3 regions of the Haemophilus influenzae genome follow, and region 2 is predicted to be linked to each of the others. Evidence: riboswitches for the same ligand, from Rfam matches in the RefSeq annotation. Region 2 holds a riboswitch; each other region holds the start of a gene.
The links. Region 2 has a riboswitch for thiamine pyrophosphate ahead of AT683_RS03600 (ABC transporter ATP-binding protein). Riboswitches for the same ligand answer to the same signal wherever they lie in the genome.

Region 1 (5,525 bases), 110 kb from region 2:
TCCGTACTGCTGGTGTGGGAAAATCGCCAGAAGAATTACAATGGGATTTAAAAGTATTATTACATCATTGGGAAGCGATCAAACAAGCTTCACAAAGTCGTCCAGCTCCATTTTTAATTCATCAAGAAAGCGATGTGATTGTACGCGCTATTCGCGATTATTTGCGTCGTGATATTGGTGAGATCCTGATTGATAGCCCAAAAATTTTTGAGAAAGCGAAAGAGCATATCAAACTTGTGCGTCCTGATTTCATCAATCGCGTGAAACTTTATCAAGGCGAAGTGCCACTTTTCAGCCACTATCAAATTGAATCTCAAATTGAATCCGCATTCCAACGTGAAGTGCGTTTACCTTCTGGCGGTTCAATCGTTATTGATGTAACTGAAGCATTAACCGCCATTGATATTAACTCCGCACGTTCTACTCGTGGTGGCGATATTGAAGAAACGGCATTAAATACCAACCTTGAAGCGGCAGATGAAATCGCGCGTCAATTACGTTTACGTGACTTAGGTGGTTTAGTTGTTATCGATTTCATTGATATGACACCAATCCGCCATCAACGTGAAGTAGAAAATCGTATTCGTGATGCGGTTCGTCCAGATCGCGCCCGTATTCAAATTAGCCGAATTTCTCGTTTTGGTTTGTTAGAAATGTCACGTCAGCGTTTAAGCCCATCATTGGGCGAATCTTCGCACCATATTTGCCCTCGTTGTCAAGGAACAGGCAAAGTGCGTGATAATGAATCTCTTTCTTTATCTATTTTGCGTTTGCTGGAAGAAGAAGCATTAAAAGAAAACACTAAGCAAGTGCATACCATTGTGCCAGTACAAATTGCCTCTTATCTTCTTAATGAAAAACGCAAAGCAATCAGCAATATTGAAAAGCGTCATAATGTCGATATTATTGTTGCCCCAAATGAAGCAATGGAAACACCGCACTTTAGCGTTTTCCGCTTACGTGATGGCGAAGAAGTAAATGAATTAAGCTATAATTTAGCGAAAATTCACTGTGAGAAAGATGAAAATACTGAAGAATCACTGGTTTCTCGTAATGTGGAAACAACAGCTGTTATTGAACAACCAGCGGTTGAAAGTGCAGTAGTTGCGCTTTCTATTTCAGAAGCAGCCCCAACGCCAGTTGAGCGTAAATCAAATGAACCCTCTTTGTTAGCTAAAATTATTGCGAAGATTAAAGGTTTATTTGCGACTAAATCTGAAGAAAACAAACCGAAAAATAACCGCACTTCGCGCAATCCTAATCGTAATCAACGCCGTTCACAGGATCGTCGTTCTTCTCGTCGTCCACGTTCTGAAAATAACGAAACAGAAAGAACCGAAGAACAGGTTCGTAATGTCCGTGAGCGTAATCAACGCCGTCCGCGCCGTAACTTAGTGGAAGAAAGTATCGCTGAAAGTGCGGTAAATTCTACACCTGTTTTTGAGGCTAAAGAAGAAAGAACTGAGCCTGTAACTCAACGCCGCCAACGCCGTGATTTACGTAAACGCGTGCGCGTTGAAGATAATGAAACAGTTGTTGAAAATAACTTCAGCACGACTGAAAAAATGCCAGAAGTGGATGTAATTACGGTTCAAAATAATGATGAAAAACCCGTTCATCAGAACCAGCGTTCTGAACGTCAAGAGCGTCAGCGTCGTACTCCACGTCATTTACGTGCAGCGAATAATCAGCGTCGTCGCCGTAATCAAGAGCCAAAATCGCCAATGCCATTATTTGCTGCGGTGGTTTCGCCTGAATTGGCAAGTGGCAAGGCTTGGATTGATTATTCAACGGTAAATCTGACAAAAGAAAATCATTTCTTATCTGTGGATGAATTGCTTGAGCAAGAGAAAACTAAAAAAGGGTTTATCACGCCAGCAATGGGAATTGTCATTGAAGAAAAATCCCCTGATGTAAAACCTGCATTAGATTTTATTACTCAACCAGCTAATGAATCGGTACAGAAAAAAGTACAAGAATCTTTAGATCGTTTAAGTTCATATAAACCTCAAGAAGTTGTTGAATCTATTGATCCAGCAATTAATGTAGATGAACCTGAAACGCTCGAGAAAGTATCAAAATTTGTCCGCACTTATGAATTTAATGGACGTTTAGGTACAATTTCTTCAGAGCCCCATACAAAAGCGGAGATGACTTTAGCGAAAGCAAATGATGAAATGCCAGAGGCTTTCCCAATTAGGGCTTGGCAGGATTCTCGTTATTATTTCTATGGAAAAGGCGCGGCAGGACATCATTGTGCAATTAGCCACGTTTATTCTGAACCAACCCGCGCAAAATCAGAATAATCAAAAATAAAAATAGAATTGACGTAACCAAAATTACGTCAATTCTTTTTATTTTATAAATACAGTTTGATTGAAAGCATAAAAAACCAATCAGTCAAATTTTGCTGTTATTTTATGCTTTAATTAAAACATTTTTACTTATATTATAGAACAGAGTAAGTTGGGCATGTTGCTACCAGCGGTTACACAAAAGATGAATTTACAACAAAACTTACATTTAAGACTAACAATATGCCAATAGGCGGAGATGTGAAGGCGGATCAGGAAACATCAGGTTCTAGAAGCATAAAACGCATTGGCTTTGGTTTTATTGGTGGTATTGGCTATGATATTACACCGAATATTACCTTAGACTTAGGTTATCGTTATAACGACTGGGGACGTTTAGAAAACGTGCGTTTTAAAACTCATGAAGCCTCTTTCGGTGTACGTTACCGTTTTTAATTAAACAAATTTAGTTTTCTATTTAAGCGGTCAAATTCTTCTCATTATTTGCAAAATGAGGGAAAAATTTGACCGCTTGTTTTTTCTTGAAAAGAAGCGTAAACTTCATGCAATTTTTAGTCGGGGTGCCGAAAGGCTGAGATGATACCCGTGAACCTGAAACAGTTAGCACTGACGTAGGAAACTAATATGCCACATATTCAACCTTTCTCTATCACGATTTTATCCTGTTTATTTTCCCAATTTTCTACATTTTATTACACCTGCTAATTGCTCACAGTGAATAGCGGGCATTTTTGTTTATTTTATATTCAACACAAGGAATGCTTATGCAATCAATTTATCTCGCCAAAATCCGTGAGCAGAATCCGCTCATTCATAACATCACCAACATTGTGGCAGCGAATTTTAGTGCCAATGGTTTGTTGGCATTAGGAGCTTCGCCTTTGATGTCGGCGAATATCGAAGAAATGCAGGAAGTACCGAAAATCAGTCAAGTATTGGTCATTAATATTGGTACGCTGATTGGTAAAGATCGGGAGGCAATGTTGCAGGCAGGAAAAACGGCAAATGAGGTTGGAATTCCTGTAGTGTTAGATCCTGTTGGTGTGGGGGCAACGAGCTATCGCCGTGAGACCATTCGCCAATTGCTGGCAGAAGTAAAATTCGCACTTATTCGTGGTAATGCAGGTGAACTGGCTGCCATTGCAGGCGAGACGTGGCAGGCAAAAGGTGTAGATGCAGGGCAAGGCGAAGTGGATTTAAAAGCCGTTGCCGAGAAAGTGGCTCAACGCTATGGCTGTACGGTGTTGATTAGCGGGGCGGTGGATATTGTCAGCGATGGCACACAAACTGCGACCGTTCACAACGGCACGTCATTGTTCCCGAAAGTTACGGCTTCGGGCTGTTTATTGAGTGCCGTGTGTGCGGCTTTTTTAGCGGTAAGTGAAGGAAATTATTTTTCTGCGACATTAGAAGCCTGTGTAGCATACACCATTGCAGGCGAGTGTGCGGCGCAAGGCTTAACCACACAAGTGGGACAGTTCCAAATCCGTTTGTTGGACGAGCTTGCTGCCCTTTCCCCTGAAACCATTGGACAAAGAGGGCGCATCAATGAGTAATGTGAAACAAGTTTTAACCATCGCAGGGTCAGACAGTGGCGGTGGTGCAGGCATTCAAGCGGATCTTAAAACCTTCCAAATGCGCGGCGTGTTTGGTACATCCGTAATTACAGCTGTTACTGCACAAAACACACTTGGCGTATTTGATATTCACCCTATTCCACTGAAAACAATTCAAGCGCAACTGGAAGCGGTCAAAAATGATTTCCAGATTGCAAGTTGCAAAATTGGTATGTTGGGCAATGCAGAAATTATTGAATGCGTTGCAGATTTTCTTGCTGATAAACCTTTCGGCACGCTAGTGCTAGATCCTGTAATGATCGCCAAAGGCGGTGCACCCTTATTGCAACAGCAAGCGGTGAGTGCGTTAAGCCAAAAATTGCTGCCGTTGGCGGACGTGATTACACCAAACATTCCCGAAGCGGAAGCATTAACGGGGATTGCGATTGTGGACGACATCAGTATTCAACAAGCCGCAAAAGCATTGCAAAAACAGGGAGCGAAGAATGTGATTATTAAGGGCGGACATTCGCTCAATTCGCAAAGTGAGCTGTGCCAAGATTGGGTTTTACTTGCAGATGGTCGTCATTTTACTTTGCAAAGCCCCCGTTTCAACACGCCGCATACACATGGTACGGGCTGTACCTTTTCTGCCTGTTTAACCGCAGAGTTGGCGAAAGGCGAACCGTTGCAAAGTGCGGTAAAAACAGCGAAAGATTTTATTACCGCTGCGATTTCTCACCCGTTGAATATTGGGCAAGGACACGGGCCGACAAATCATTGGGCTTACAGTCGCCTTTAAGGATTGAAAGATGAAAAATATTCAAAAAATCTTACCGCTTTACTTTGTGGCAGGCACGCAAGATTGCCGTCATTTGGGCGAGAACTTATCAGAAAATTTATTATTCGTGCTTAAACAAGCGTTAGAAGGCGGAATTACCTGCTTTCAATTTCGGGATAAAGGCAAATTTTCGTTAGAACATACGCCCTCAGCACAGAAGGCACTGGCGATGAGTTGTCGTGATTTGTGCCGTGAATATGGCGTACCGTTTATTGTAGACGACAACGTTGATTTGGCGTTGGCAATCGAGGCGGATGGCATTCACGTTGGGCAAAGCGATATGCCTGTGCAAGAGATTCGCGCTAAAACAGATAAACCGCTAATTATTGGTTGGTCGGTGAATCGTTTAGACGAGGCAAAAATTGGGGAAAATTTAGCGGAAATTGATTATTTTGGAATTGGCCCGATTTTCCCAACGCAATCAAAAGAAAATCCCAAACCAACACTAGGAATGGCATTTATTCAAACTTTGCGAAATGTGGGCATAACTAAACCGCTTGTGGCAATTGGTGGGGTGAAATTAGCTCACGTTAAAACCTTACGAGAATTTGGGGCGGATGGTGTGGCAGTGATTACTGCAATTACGCACGCCGATAATGTGCAAGCCGCAACAAAAGCATTACGGGAGGCAAGTGATGAATACGCAAAATAGTTTAAAGCAAGTAGCAACAGCGACGATGGTCGGCACTGCAATTGAGTATTTCGATAACTACATTTACGCAATGGCAGCGGTATTGGTATTTAACCATCAATTCTTCCATGCCGCAGATCCACTTTCAGGGCAGATTGCGGCACTTTCCACTTTAGCACTTA
Region 2 (5,525 bases):
GTGTTAAGTTCGTTTGGTTTATAGCTGACAAAGGCTTGCCACGCTTCATTGGGGTGAGCTTGTAGATAGCTTGTGGCTTGTTCAAGTGCGGTCAAAAATGCCGATGTTTTTTTATCTGTTACGTTGTTTTTATTAGCAACTAAAATCAACTCATCATAAGCAGGCACGCCATATTGTTCAGGGAAGAATGCGATACCTTCTTGCTTTTCTAAAGCAAGCTGATTGAGTTCAAAATTACGAAATGCACCAATCACAGCATCCACTTGTCCAGTTAAAAGAGAGGGCGAAAGCGACCAATTTACATTCACTAATTCCACATCTTTATTGCTTAAACCAATAGAATGAAGCATTGTATCAAGTAATCCATCTTCAAAACCGCTGACAGAATACCCCACTTTTTTACCTTTTAAATCAGCAAGGCTTTTCAAATTGCTCTTTTTTAGTACCACTACGCTATTTAATGGATTTGAAATCAGTGAACCCACTCGCACTAAAGGCAAGCCTTCTGCCACTTGTTGATAAAGCTGAGGCTGATAACTCACGGCTAAATCAACTTTTCCTGCCGCCGCTAATTTCGGCGGTAATGCAGGATCAGCAGGTTCGATAATTTCAACCTCCAAGTTATTTTTTTCAAAAAAGCCTTTTTGTTGAGCCACAATGATGGCTGCATGATCGGGGTTTACATACCAATCTAGCATTACGCTGATTTTCTCTTTTGCAAAGCTAGGAAGCGTGAGCATTAGCCCCATTACAAAGCTGAAATAACGGATGATTATCTTCATCTTTTTCTCCTTTAATGAAAAGTTAAACAGACCAAATAAAACGGTGTAATAGCCAATCAATGCTGAAATATAAACAGAGTGAAATTGACACTAAAATCAGTAAGGCGGCAAACATTAAATCGACTTGCATTCGGGCATTGGCGTGAATCATCAAATACCCCAACCCTTCAGATGAACCTACCCATTCGCCCACCACCGCACCAATCGGGGCGACCGAAACCGCAATTCGCAAGCCCGAAGCAAAAGCAGGCAAAGCCGCAGGTAATCGCACTTTAAGCAATAAACGCAAGGGGGAAATGTTAAAGGTTTTCGCCAAATCGAGCCACGCTTGTGGGGTGTTGCGTAGTCCATCATAACAAGCTGCCGTGACGGGGAAGTAGATAATCAGCACCGACATCACAATTTTGGATGCCATTCCATAGCCAAACCACAACACCAACAACGGCGCAATAGCAAACACGGGAATCGCTTGCGAAATGACCAAAATCGGCAATAACACGGCAGAAATTTGACGAGAAAATGAGAGCAACAACGCCGAAATCAGCCCAAATAGAAAGCCTAACAACAGCCCTAAGCAGATTTCTAACAACGTAACTTGCGTATGCTGCCAAAGCAGTTCAGCGTGTGTGAACAACTGCTGCCCTACAGCTTGCGGTGAGGGAAAAATGTAGTGTGGAAAGCTACCCAAGGTTGCGACCATTTGCCAGATCATCAACAACACGACTACAATTAAAAGCGGTTTAAGTAGGCGAATTTTCATTGTTCGCCCCCTAATTCCCGCAATAATTGTTGCTGCAACGCCCATAAATTGGCTTGATGCAACTCACGCGGGGTGTTACCTTCGGGCAAAATTACCTCCGATAATGCTGTTTGATGAGATTCAGGCGAACGCAACACAAAAATACGCTGACTTAGCCGTAATGCCTCTTGCGGATCGTGGGTCACGAGCAGCACTGATTTATCTTCGAGCAGTTCAAAGGCTAAATCTTGAAGTTGATGGCGACTGATGGCATCAAGAGCGGAAAAAGGCTCATCAAGCAAAATCAAATCCGCCTCTTGCATTAAGGTGCGTGCCAAGGCAACCCGCTGTTTTTGCCCGCCCGAAAGCTGCGAACAAGGCTTGTGCCAATGTGCTGCCATTCCCACTTTTTCAAGCAACATTTTAGCTTTTTCAGTGGTTTTTACAGATTTTCGTCCAAATAAGACCGCTTGCAACTGCACGTTATCGACAATTGACAACCACGGATAAAGTGTCTCTTTTTGAGGCAACCACGCAATACGAATTTTCGGTTCAAATAGGATTTTCCCCTGCACCACACCTTGCGTTTCAATGCCCGCCAGTAGTCGCAAAAGTGTCGATTTCCCCACGCCTGAACTGCCCAATAAGCTCACCCATTCGTTCGGCAACAGGGTTAAATTAAGATGCTCAAATAACGTTTGTTCATTAAAGGCAAGACTCAAATCTTGAATACGCACCATCGCTCGCCTCAATGATTAAAGGGAATGCGTAATAAAAAAGAAAGGATAAGAAATGGAATGAAAAGAAAATGGATTTTTTGGCATATTAGTTTCCTACGTCAGTACTAACTGTTTCAGGTTCACGGGTATCATCTCAGCCTTTCGGCACCCCGACTAAAAATTGTTGGTAAGTTTACGCTTGTTTGGTAGAAAAAACAAGCGATTAGGTTTCTATCCGAATGGAACAAGAAAAGCATTTTTAAATTTTTCTTGCTAAGATACAACGGAGATAGTACAACTGATATTAGATAATAATTTTAGGACGGTATAATCAATGTTTAGTAAAAAGTTCTATAAATCTATATAATGTTTATTATTTTTTAGGGATAACTTCTATTTTATTCAATGAACGGTACAATATGTCAATCAATCAATCAATCAATCAATCAATCAATCAATCAATCAATCAATCAATCAATCAATCAATCAATCAATCAATCAATCAATCAATCAATCAATCAATCAAAGTCTGTCATTATTGCAGGTAATGGAACAAGTTTAAAATCAATTGACTATAGTTTATTACCTAAAGATTATGATGTTTTCCGTTGCAATCAATTTTATTTTGAAGATCATTATTTTCTTGGCAAGAAAATAAAAAAAGTATTTTTTAATTGCTCTGTAATTTTTGAACAATACTATACTTTTATGCAATTAATTAAAAATAATGAATATAAATATGAATATGCTGATATTATTTTATCATCTTTTGTCAATTTAGGAGATTCAGAATTAAAGAAAATTAAAAATGTACAAAAATTACTAACACAAGTTGATATTGGACATTATTATTTAAACAAGCTACCCGCCTTTGATGCCTATTTACAATATAACGAATTATATGAAAATAAGAGAATTACATCAGGTGTTTATATGTGTGCAGTGGCAACTGCAATGGGTTATAAAGATCTTTATTTAACAGGTATTGATTTTTATCAAGAAAAAGGGAATCCTTACGCATTTCATCATCAAAAAGAAAATATTATTAAATTATTACCTTATTTTTCACAAAATAAAAGTCAAAGCGATATCCATTCTATGGAATATGATTTAAATGCACTTTATTTTTTACAAAAACATTATGGAGTAAATATTTATTGCATTTCGCCAGAAAGTCCTCTATGTAATTATTTTCCTTTATCACCACTGAATAACCCAATTACTTTTATTCTCGAAGAAAAGAAAAATTACACACAAGATATTTTAATTCCGCCGAAGTTTGTATATAAAAAAATTGGTATATATTCCAAACCAAGAATTTACCAAAATCTGATTTTTCGGTTGTTCTGGGATATATTACGTTTACCTAATGATATAAAACACGCCTTAAAATCAAGAAAATGGGATTAGATAACCTTATATCACACAACTAATGGACATAGCCCTAAATATGAGAGGTTATCTCACTCGCTACAACAATACTTTTTAGCAACAGGTTTTTTATTTTATTGAAAATCACCATTCTTACCACACAAAATAGTGATATAATTTTTTAGTCTCAATAATTAACAAGGAAATCATTATGGCCATTTTAGTGACAGGTGGCGCCGGTTATATCGGTTCTCACACAGTTGTAGAATTATTAAATGTTGGCAAAGAGGTGGTGGTATTAGATAATCTTTGCAATTCATCGCCAAAATCCCTTGAGCGTGTAAAACAAATTACAGGCAAAGAAGCAAAGTTTTATGAAGGCGATATTTTAGATCGTGCTTTGTTACAAAAAATTTTTGCAGAAAATGAGATTAACTCGGTTATTCATTTTGCAGGGTTAAAAGCCGTAGGGGAAAGTGTTCAAAAGCCGACAGAATATTACATGAACAATGTCGCTGGCACCCTTGTATTAATTCAAGAAATGAAAAGAGCGGGTGTTTGGAACTTTGTATTTAGCTCATCTGCAACGGTTTACGGCGATCCAAAAATTATTCCAATTACAGAAGATTGTGAAGTCGGCGGTACAACCAACCCTTATGGTACATCTAAATATATGGTTGAACAGATTTTACGCGATACAGCAAAAGCGGAACCAAAATTTAGCATGACAATCTTGCGTTATTTTAATCCAGTTGGGGCACATGAAAGTGGCTTAATTGGGGAAGATCCAAATGGTATTCCAAATAATTTATTACCTTATATTAGCCAAGTTGCTATCGGTAAATTAGCACAACTTTCTGTATTTGGTAGTGATTACGACACTCATGATGGAACAGGTGTGCGTGATTATATTCATGTAGTGGATTTAGCTGTGGGGCATTTAAAAGCGCTTCAACGTCATGAAAATGACGCTGGTTTACATATTTATAACCTTGGTACGGGCCATGGTTATTCCGTATTAGATATGGTAAAAGCCTTTGAAAAAGCCAATAATATTACAATTGCATATAAACTTGTAGAACGCCGCTCTGGCGATATTGCTACTTGCTATTCTGATCCTAGTTTAGCGGCAAAAGAGCTTGGTTGGGTGGCAGAACGTGGTCTTGAAAAAATGATGCAAGACACGTGGAACTGGCAGAAAAATAATCCAAAAGGGTATAGAGATTAATATTCTCTAATATTTGTTTTTCTTTTTTAGGAAGAAGAATGCTAAACATTGGGGGAATGATTAAAAATCCCCTAATTTTTACAAAAATCCTTTAATTGAAAGGCGAAATTTCTAAAATACAACTAAAATTAACCGCACTTTATGTCAAATTCCCTTTCTTCCCAAATTTTTACGCGCAAGATGTTAATTTGCGCCTTCACAGGTTTTAATTCTGGTTTGCCATTATTTGTATTGTCGCAAATGTTGCCTGTTTGGCTGACAGATAAACATCTTTCAATTGAGCTTATTGGTGCAGTAACTGGAGTGATGTTGCCTTATGGATTGAAATTTTTGTGGGCGCCATTATTGGATCGTTATTTCCCGAGTTTTTTAGGGCGTCGTCGTAGCTGGATGTTGCTTTCACAAGTGGCATTATTGATTTTACTTTACATCATTAGCCTGTTTGATCCGCTCACACAACTGGGTACAGTAGCAAATATTGCGTTGCTTATCGCCTTTTTTTCAGCCACACAAGATATCGTGTTGGATGCGTATCGTCGTGAAATTTTGAGTGATCATGAATTAGGTTTAGGAAACACTATTCATATTAATGCTTATCGAATTGCGGGATTAATTCCAGGGGGATTATCGCTATATTTGGCGGCGATTTATCCTTGGGAAAGCGTCTTTTTATGGACCGCACTTTG
Region 3 (5,525 bases), 730 kb from region 2:
ATTCTAAAACAATATGGTTTTATTTTTTATTGTTTCTCTTTTCCATATTTACCAATATGGGATTAGGCAATGTATTAAGTGAGAATATTCCTGTTTCAGATTACGCAATTTTATTTGTTATCACGGCGATTTCTTTTTATTTTACCCCTTGGGTTGGGCGAATATTAATCACTGTATTATTCCTCAGCGCGTTATTTTATTGCTCTGCTGGTTTTTTCTATGGAATTCCATCTTTGGGGATTATCGCTTCTGTTTATGAAACGAATATTAATGAAACCTTAGAATATTACACAACCATTCCTTTTTGGATATTTTTATTTCAAGCTAGTTATTTCATCCTGTTTGTTGCTTTAATGAAATTAAGTTTTTATTTTAAACGGCAAGCATTTAAGTGGCTAAATACGGCTGTTATTAGCCTATTATTAGTTTTTTCTTATAATCAATTTTCTGATTGGAACTATGCGTATAAATTCCGTTTTTATCCCGTTCTTTTTTATTCTGAATTTGATCGAATGAATGATCTGTATTTAGAACAACGTGATTTTCTAAATCAATCCGCTAATGCGCCTTCTCAATGGGATATTCAATCTTTTATGCCAAAATATAAAAATTATATTTTGATTATCGGTGAAAGCATGCGAAAAGATTATATGTCGTTATATGGTTTTCCATTGAAAACCACACCATTTTTAGAGCGTGTGAAAGGCACAGTTTTTGAAAATTATTATTCTGCGGCACCGAATACGCAACCGTCTTTACAACTCACCCTATATCGAGCAGATAAAGGGGAAACGGTCTATACGGATAATATTATTTCTTTAGCCAAAAAAGCGGGTGTGAAAACCTATTGGATTTCTAATCAAGGCAAAATTGGGGAATTTGATACGATAGCATCTCGTATTGGTCAAAGTGCAGATGAAACGATTTTTATGAAGCCGTTAGGTTACAATTCTAAAAAAGTTTATGACGATGAAATGTTGCCTGTATTAGATAAAGCCTTAAAAGAAAATATTACGAATCCAAAATTAATTGTGATTCATTTAATGGGCTCACATCCAGCCTTTTGTGAGCGTCTTCCGTACGAGGTTAAAAATTATTTTATTAATCAATCTATGTCTTGTTATTTAGAATCGATTAAATATACGGATCAGTTTTTAGAAAAATTAAATTCGCAGTTAGTATCGCAAAATGAACCCTATTCGGTGATTTACTTTTCTGATCATGGGCTTGCTCATTATGAGGATTCTGAAGGTTTATCATTGCATCCAAATAATCTTTATAAACAAGATTATGAAATTCCTTTCGTCATGTTTTCGAGTGATAGTCAAAAGGTAGAAAAAATAAAAACGCCACAATCGGCATTTAATTTTGTTTATGGTTTTGCTGATTGGATGGGAATTAAGGAAAAACATTTACAAGGCGTGGATTTCTTCCATCCTGAAAAACAGGAAATTAAGGTATTTGATTGGAATAACGTTGTAAATGTTAAAGAGTTGGCTGATGATCCAGCAAAATTACCAGAAACCGTTCAGTAAATGAGATCGTGCTTTATCATTTATCGGCTTGTGCTAGAATGAGCGGAATTTTTTTAAAAGGGAAATAGTATGTCCAAAAAATCAGGGCTTTCGTTTTTATGGTTAAGTACGGTCGCTTTCGTGGTTGATTTGCTCACTAAATACATTGTGGTACAAAAATTTGATTTGTATGAAAGTGTTAATGTGCTGCCTGTTTTCAATCTTACCTATGTCCGCAATTATGGTGCGGCATTTAGTTTCTTAGCGGATCATAGTGGCTGGCAACAATATTTCTTTATTTTGTTAGCGTTGGCTATTTCAGGCATGTTGGTTTATTTTTTAGTAAAAAATAATGCTGAACAAAAAATCCAAAATTCTGCTTATGCACTGATTATTGGTGGTGCATTAGCGAATATGGTAGATCGAGCTTACAATGGTTTCGTCGTGGATTTCTTTGATTTCTATTGGGATATTTATCATTATCCAGTGTTTAATATCGCTGATATTGCCATTTGTATTGGCGCAGGGTTGTTAGCATTGGATGCGTTTAAGAGCGAAAAGAAAAAAGTACAAGATAAACAAGTAGAAAAGTGCGGTCAGAAATGAAGATAATTTTAGCCAATCCACGAGGATTCTGTGCCGGTGTAGACCGTGCTATTAGTATTGTTGAACTTGCCTTAGAAATTCATGGCGCACCGATTTATGTTCGTCATGAAGTGGTGCATAACCGATTTGTTGTGAACGGATTGCGTGATCGTGGTGCGATCTTCGTGGAAGAATTAAGCGAGGTACCTGATGGTGCGATCGTGATTTTTTCTGCGCACGGCGTATCTCAAGCCGTTCGACAAGAAGCGAAAGACCGCAATCTCAAAGTATTTGATGCAACCTGTCCTTTGGTGACCAAAGTACATATGCAAGTTGCTCGTGCAAGTCGAAAGGGAACAAAAGCGATTTTGATTGGACATAAAGGACACCCTGAAGTTGAAGGCACAATGGGGCAGTATAGTAATGAAGATGGCGGAATTTTCTTGATTGAAAAAGTAGAAGATATTGCACGTTTGCCAATGCAAGACAATGATGATTTAACCTTTATGACGCAAACCACTTTATCGCTAGATGATACAGCAGAAACTATTGCTGCATTAAAAGAAAAATATCCCGCTATTCAAGGGCCACATAAAAACGATATTTGTTATGCGACAACCAATCGTCAAGAAGCGGTGCGAGAATTGGCTAAATTATCAGATTTAGTGTTGGTTGTGGGGTCTAAAAACTCATCAAATTCAAATCGTTTAGCTGAATTGGCGTCTCGAATGGGGATTAAATCACAGCTTCTTGATGATCCTTCCGATATTCAAGATGATTGGTTTAATGATGTAAAAACCATTGGGATTACAGCTGGTGCTTCTGCACCAGAAGAATTAGTCCAATCGATTATTTCTCGCTTAAAAGAGTTTGGCGCGGATACTATAGAAGAACTGCAAGGTTTAGAAGAAAATATGTTCTTTGAAGTGCCAAAAGAGTTGAGAATAAAAGAAGTTAATTAATACTAAGGGCTTATCGTCAATGATAAGTCCTTTGTTTTTTTCATTCAAATTAAGAATTTTTGAGATCGAGATCGCAAAAGTGCGGTCAGGTTCTTGAGGTTTTTTGCAAGGCAGGAAAAAATGTGTGTGTTGATTGTTGATCAACGGTTCATATTATAAGGAAACCTCTATGAAATTAATGAAAACATTATTCACTTCGTTTGTATTGTGTGGGTCACTTGCAGCTGGTTCCACTTTTGCTGAAGACAAGGTGGTTGAGCAAACAACTCAAGCTGTTGTGACCACTCAAACGGATTCACAAGTAGCACCAGCTATGATGGGAGATAAATTGAATATTAACATAGCAACTGCCAGTGAAATTCAAAAATCCCTAACTGGCATTGGTGCGAAAAAAGCGGAAGCTATTGTGCAATATCGTGAAAAACACGGTAATTTTACTAATGTAGAACAGCTTTTAGAAGTACAAGGAATTGGCAAAGCAACACTAGAGAAAAATCGTGATCGTATAATCTTTTAATTTTCTAACCTCCAATGAATGCCCTGTTTTACAGGGCTTTTTTATTCTTTACACACAGAATACATTAAAAAGCCGTTGGCAACTTGAGTAAATTTTAATACACTAGCAAGCCTAGTCGGGGTGCAATACGCTGAGATCATACCCGTGAACCTGAAACAGTTAATACTGACGTAGGAAACTAGGAATATAACCTTATCTCCTTTTCGTCATTATTGCTGCCTTTTAATCATAAATAAGGATGTAATAATGAAACTTCTTAAATTAACCTTAATTTCTACCGCACTTTTTTCCACTGCTGCATTAGCACAATCACAGCAAAGTGTGAACGTATATAGCTACGATTCTTTCACTTCTGAATGGGGTGCTGGGCCAAAAGTAAAACAAGATTTTGAAAAAGCACACCCACAATGCACTATTAATTTTACGCCTTTTGAAAGCGTTGGAGTGTTGCTCAACCGTGTTCGCTTGGAAGGAAAGAAAACAAAAGCGGATATTGTGCTAGGTTTAGATAACTTTTTTTTGGAACAAGCTGAAAAAACAGGTATTTTTGCACCAAATAACGTGGATTTAACTCAGCTTGATTTACCAACAAAATGGACAAATAAGACCTTCTTACCTTTCGATTTCGGTAATTATGCTTTTGTGTACGATAAAACCAAATTACAAAATCCGCCGAAAAGTTTGAAAGAATTAGTTGAACGCCAAGATCTTCGTGTGATTTATCAAGATCCTCGCACCAGCAGTGTGGGACGTGGTTTATTGGTTTGGATGAATGTAATTTATCCTGAAGATAAAATTCAATCTGCTTGGAAAAATTTAGATAAGCATACGGTAACAGTGGGTAAAGGCTGGTCAGATACTTACGGTGCATTCTTAAAAGGCGAAGCGGATTTAGTATTAAGTTACAGCACATCGCCACTTTATCATCAACTTTTTGAGAAAAAAGATAATTATGCGGCGACAGATTTTGCGGAAGGGCATATTACTCAAGTGGAATTAGCGGCGCGAGTTGCCAACCATCCAAATCAATGTGCGGATGATTTTATGGCATTTTTAATTTCGCCTACAGCACAAAAACATATTGTGACAGCCAATATTATGTTGCCAGTTATTCAAGGCGAAATTGAACCGCACTTTGATGCACTGAAAGTTCAACAAAAAACTCAAACGCCAATTAATCCAACAGTGAATGCTGAGCAGTTAAAAAATTGGATCAGCACTTGGCAAACTACATTAACAAAATAATTTGATGTTGTCGTTATTTCATCATCCACAACTTCGCCCTCGTCATTATGCGGGCGGGGTTGTTGTCATTAGTTTCATTATTCTTTTTTATGGTAGTGCCTTAAGTTCGATCTTTACATTGGGCGATGAATTGCAATGGCGAGCTTGGTTTACTGATGATTACCTACAGCATCTGATTCTTTTCAGTTTTGGGCAAGCTTTACTTTCTACCGTTTTATCTATTTTCTTTGGTTTACTTCTCGCTCGGGCATTATTTTATAAGCCATTTTTTGGAAAAAAGTGGTTGTTAAAATTAATGTCGCTAACTTTTGTCTTACCTGCTTTAGTGGCAATTTTTGGTTTGATCGGTATTTATGGTTCAAGCGGTTGGTTAGCTTGGTTTGCTAATCTTTTTGGAATGTCGTGGCAGGGGCATATTTACGGACTGTCGGGTATTTTAATTGCCCATCTTTTTTTCAATATCCCACTGGCAGCACAGCTTTTCTTACAAAGTTTGCAAAGTATCCCTTATCAGCAACGTCAGCTTGCAGCACAGCTCAATTTGCAAGGTTGGCAATTCGTTAAATTGGTGGAATGGCCTGTTTTTCGTCAGCAATGTTTGCCCACATTTAGCTTGATTTTTATGCTGTGCTTTACCAGTTTTACCGTTGTTCTTACGTTAGGTGGTGGGCCTCAATATACAACATTAGAAACAGCAATTTA

Region 1: another riboswitch for thiamine pyrophosphate. It lies ahead of thiM (hydroxyethylthiazole kinase); the one in region 2 lies ahead of AT683_RS03600 (ABC transporter ATP-binding protein).
Region 3: another riboswitch for thiamine pyrophosphate. It lies ahead of thiB (thiamine ABC transporter substrate binding subunit); the one in region 2 lies ahead of AT683_RS03600 (ABC transporter ATP-binding protein).

Annotation. Positions count from the first base shown of each region.
Region 1 is NZ_LN831035.1:604,285-609,809, reverse strand. Features, by position in the region: gene rne (ribonuclease E) at 1-2,306, shown strand, start outside; gene AT683_RS09755 (opacity family porin) at 2,538-2,750, shown strand; TPP riboswitch at 2,862-2,950, shown strand; gene thiM (hydroxyethylthiazole kinase) at 3,080-3,871, shown strand; gene thiD (bifunctional hydroxymethylpyrimidine kinase/phosphomethylpyrimidine kinase) at 3,864-4,673, shown strand; gene thiE (thiamine phosphate synthase) at 4,684-5,364, shown strand; gene AT683_RS02965 (MFS transporter) at 5,348-5,525, shown strand, end outside.
Region 2 is NZ_LN831035.1:710,556-716,080, forward strand. Features, by position in the region: gene AT683_RS03590 (ABC transporter substrate-binding protein) at 1-782, opposite strand, end outside; gene AT683_RS03595 (ABC transporter permease) at 805-1,542, opposite strand; gene AT683_RS03600 (ABC transporter ATP-binding protein) at 1,539-2,261, opposite strand; TPP riboswitch at 2,335-2,423, opposite strand; gene AT683_RS03605 (alpha-2,3-sialyltransferase) at 2,646-3,650, shown strand; gene galE (UDP-glucose 4-epimerase GalE) at 3,823-4,839, shown strand; gene AT683_RS03615 (MFS transporter) at 4,981-5,525, shown strand, end outside.
Region 3 is NZ_LN831035.1:1,872,266-1,877,790, reverse strand. Features, by position in the region: gene AT683_RS09240 (phosphoethanolamine transferase) at 1-1,535, shown strand, start outside; gene lspA (signal peptidase II) at 1,605-2,120, shown strand; gene ispH (4-hydroxy-3-methylbut-2-enyl diphosphate reductase) at 2,117-3,061, shown strand; gene AT683_RS09225 (helix-hairpin-helix domain-containing protein) at 3,231-3,578, shown strand; TPP riboswitch at 3,685-3,772, shown strand; gene thiB (thiamine ABC transporter substrate binding subunit) at 3,825-4,823, shown strand; gene thiP (thiamine/thiamine pyrophosphate ABC transporter permease) at 4,828-5,525, shown strand, end outside.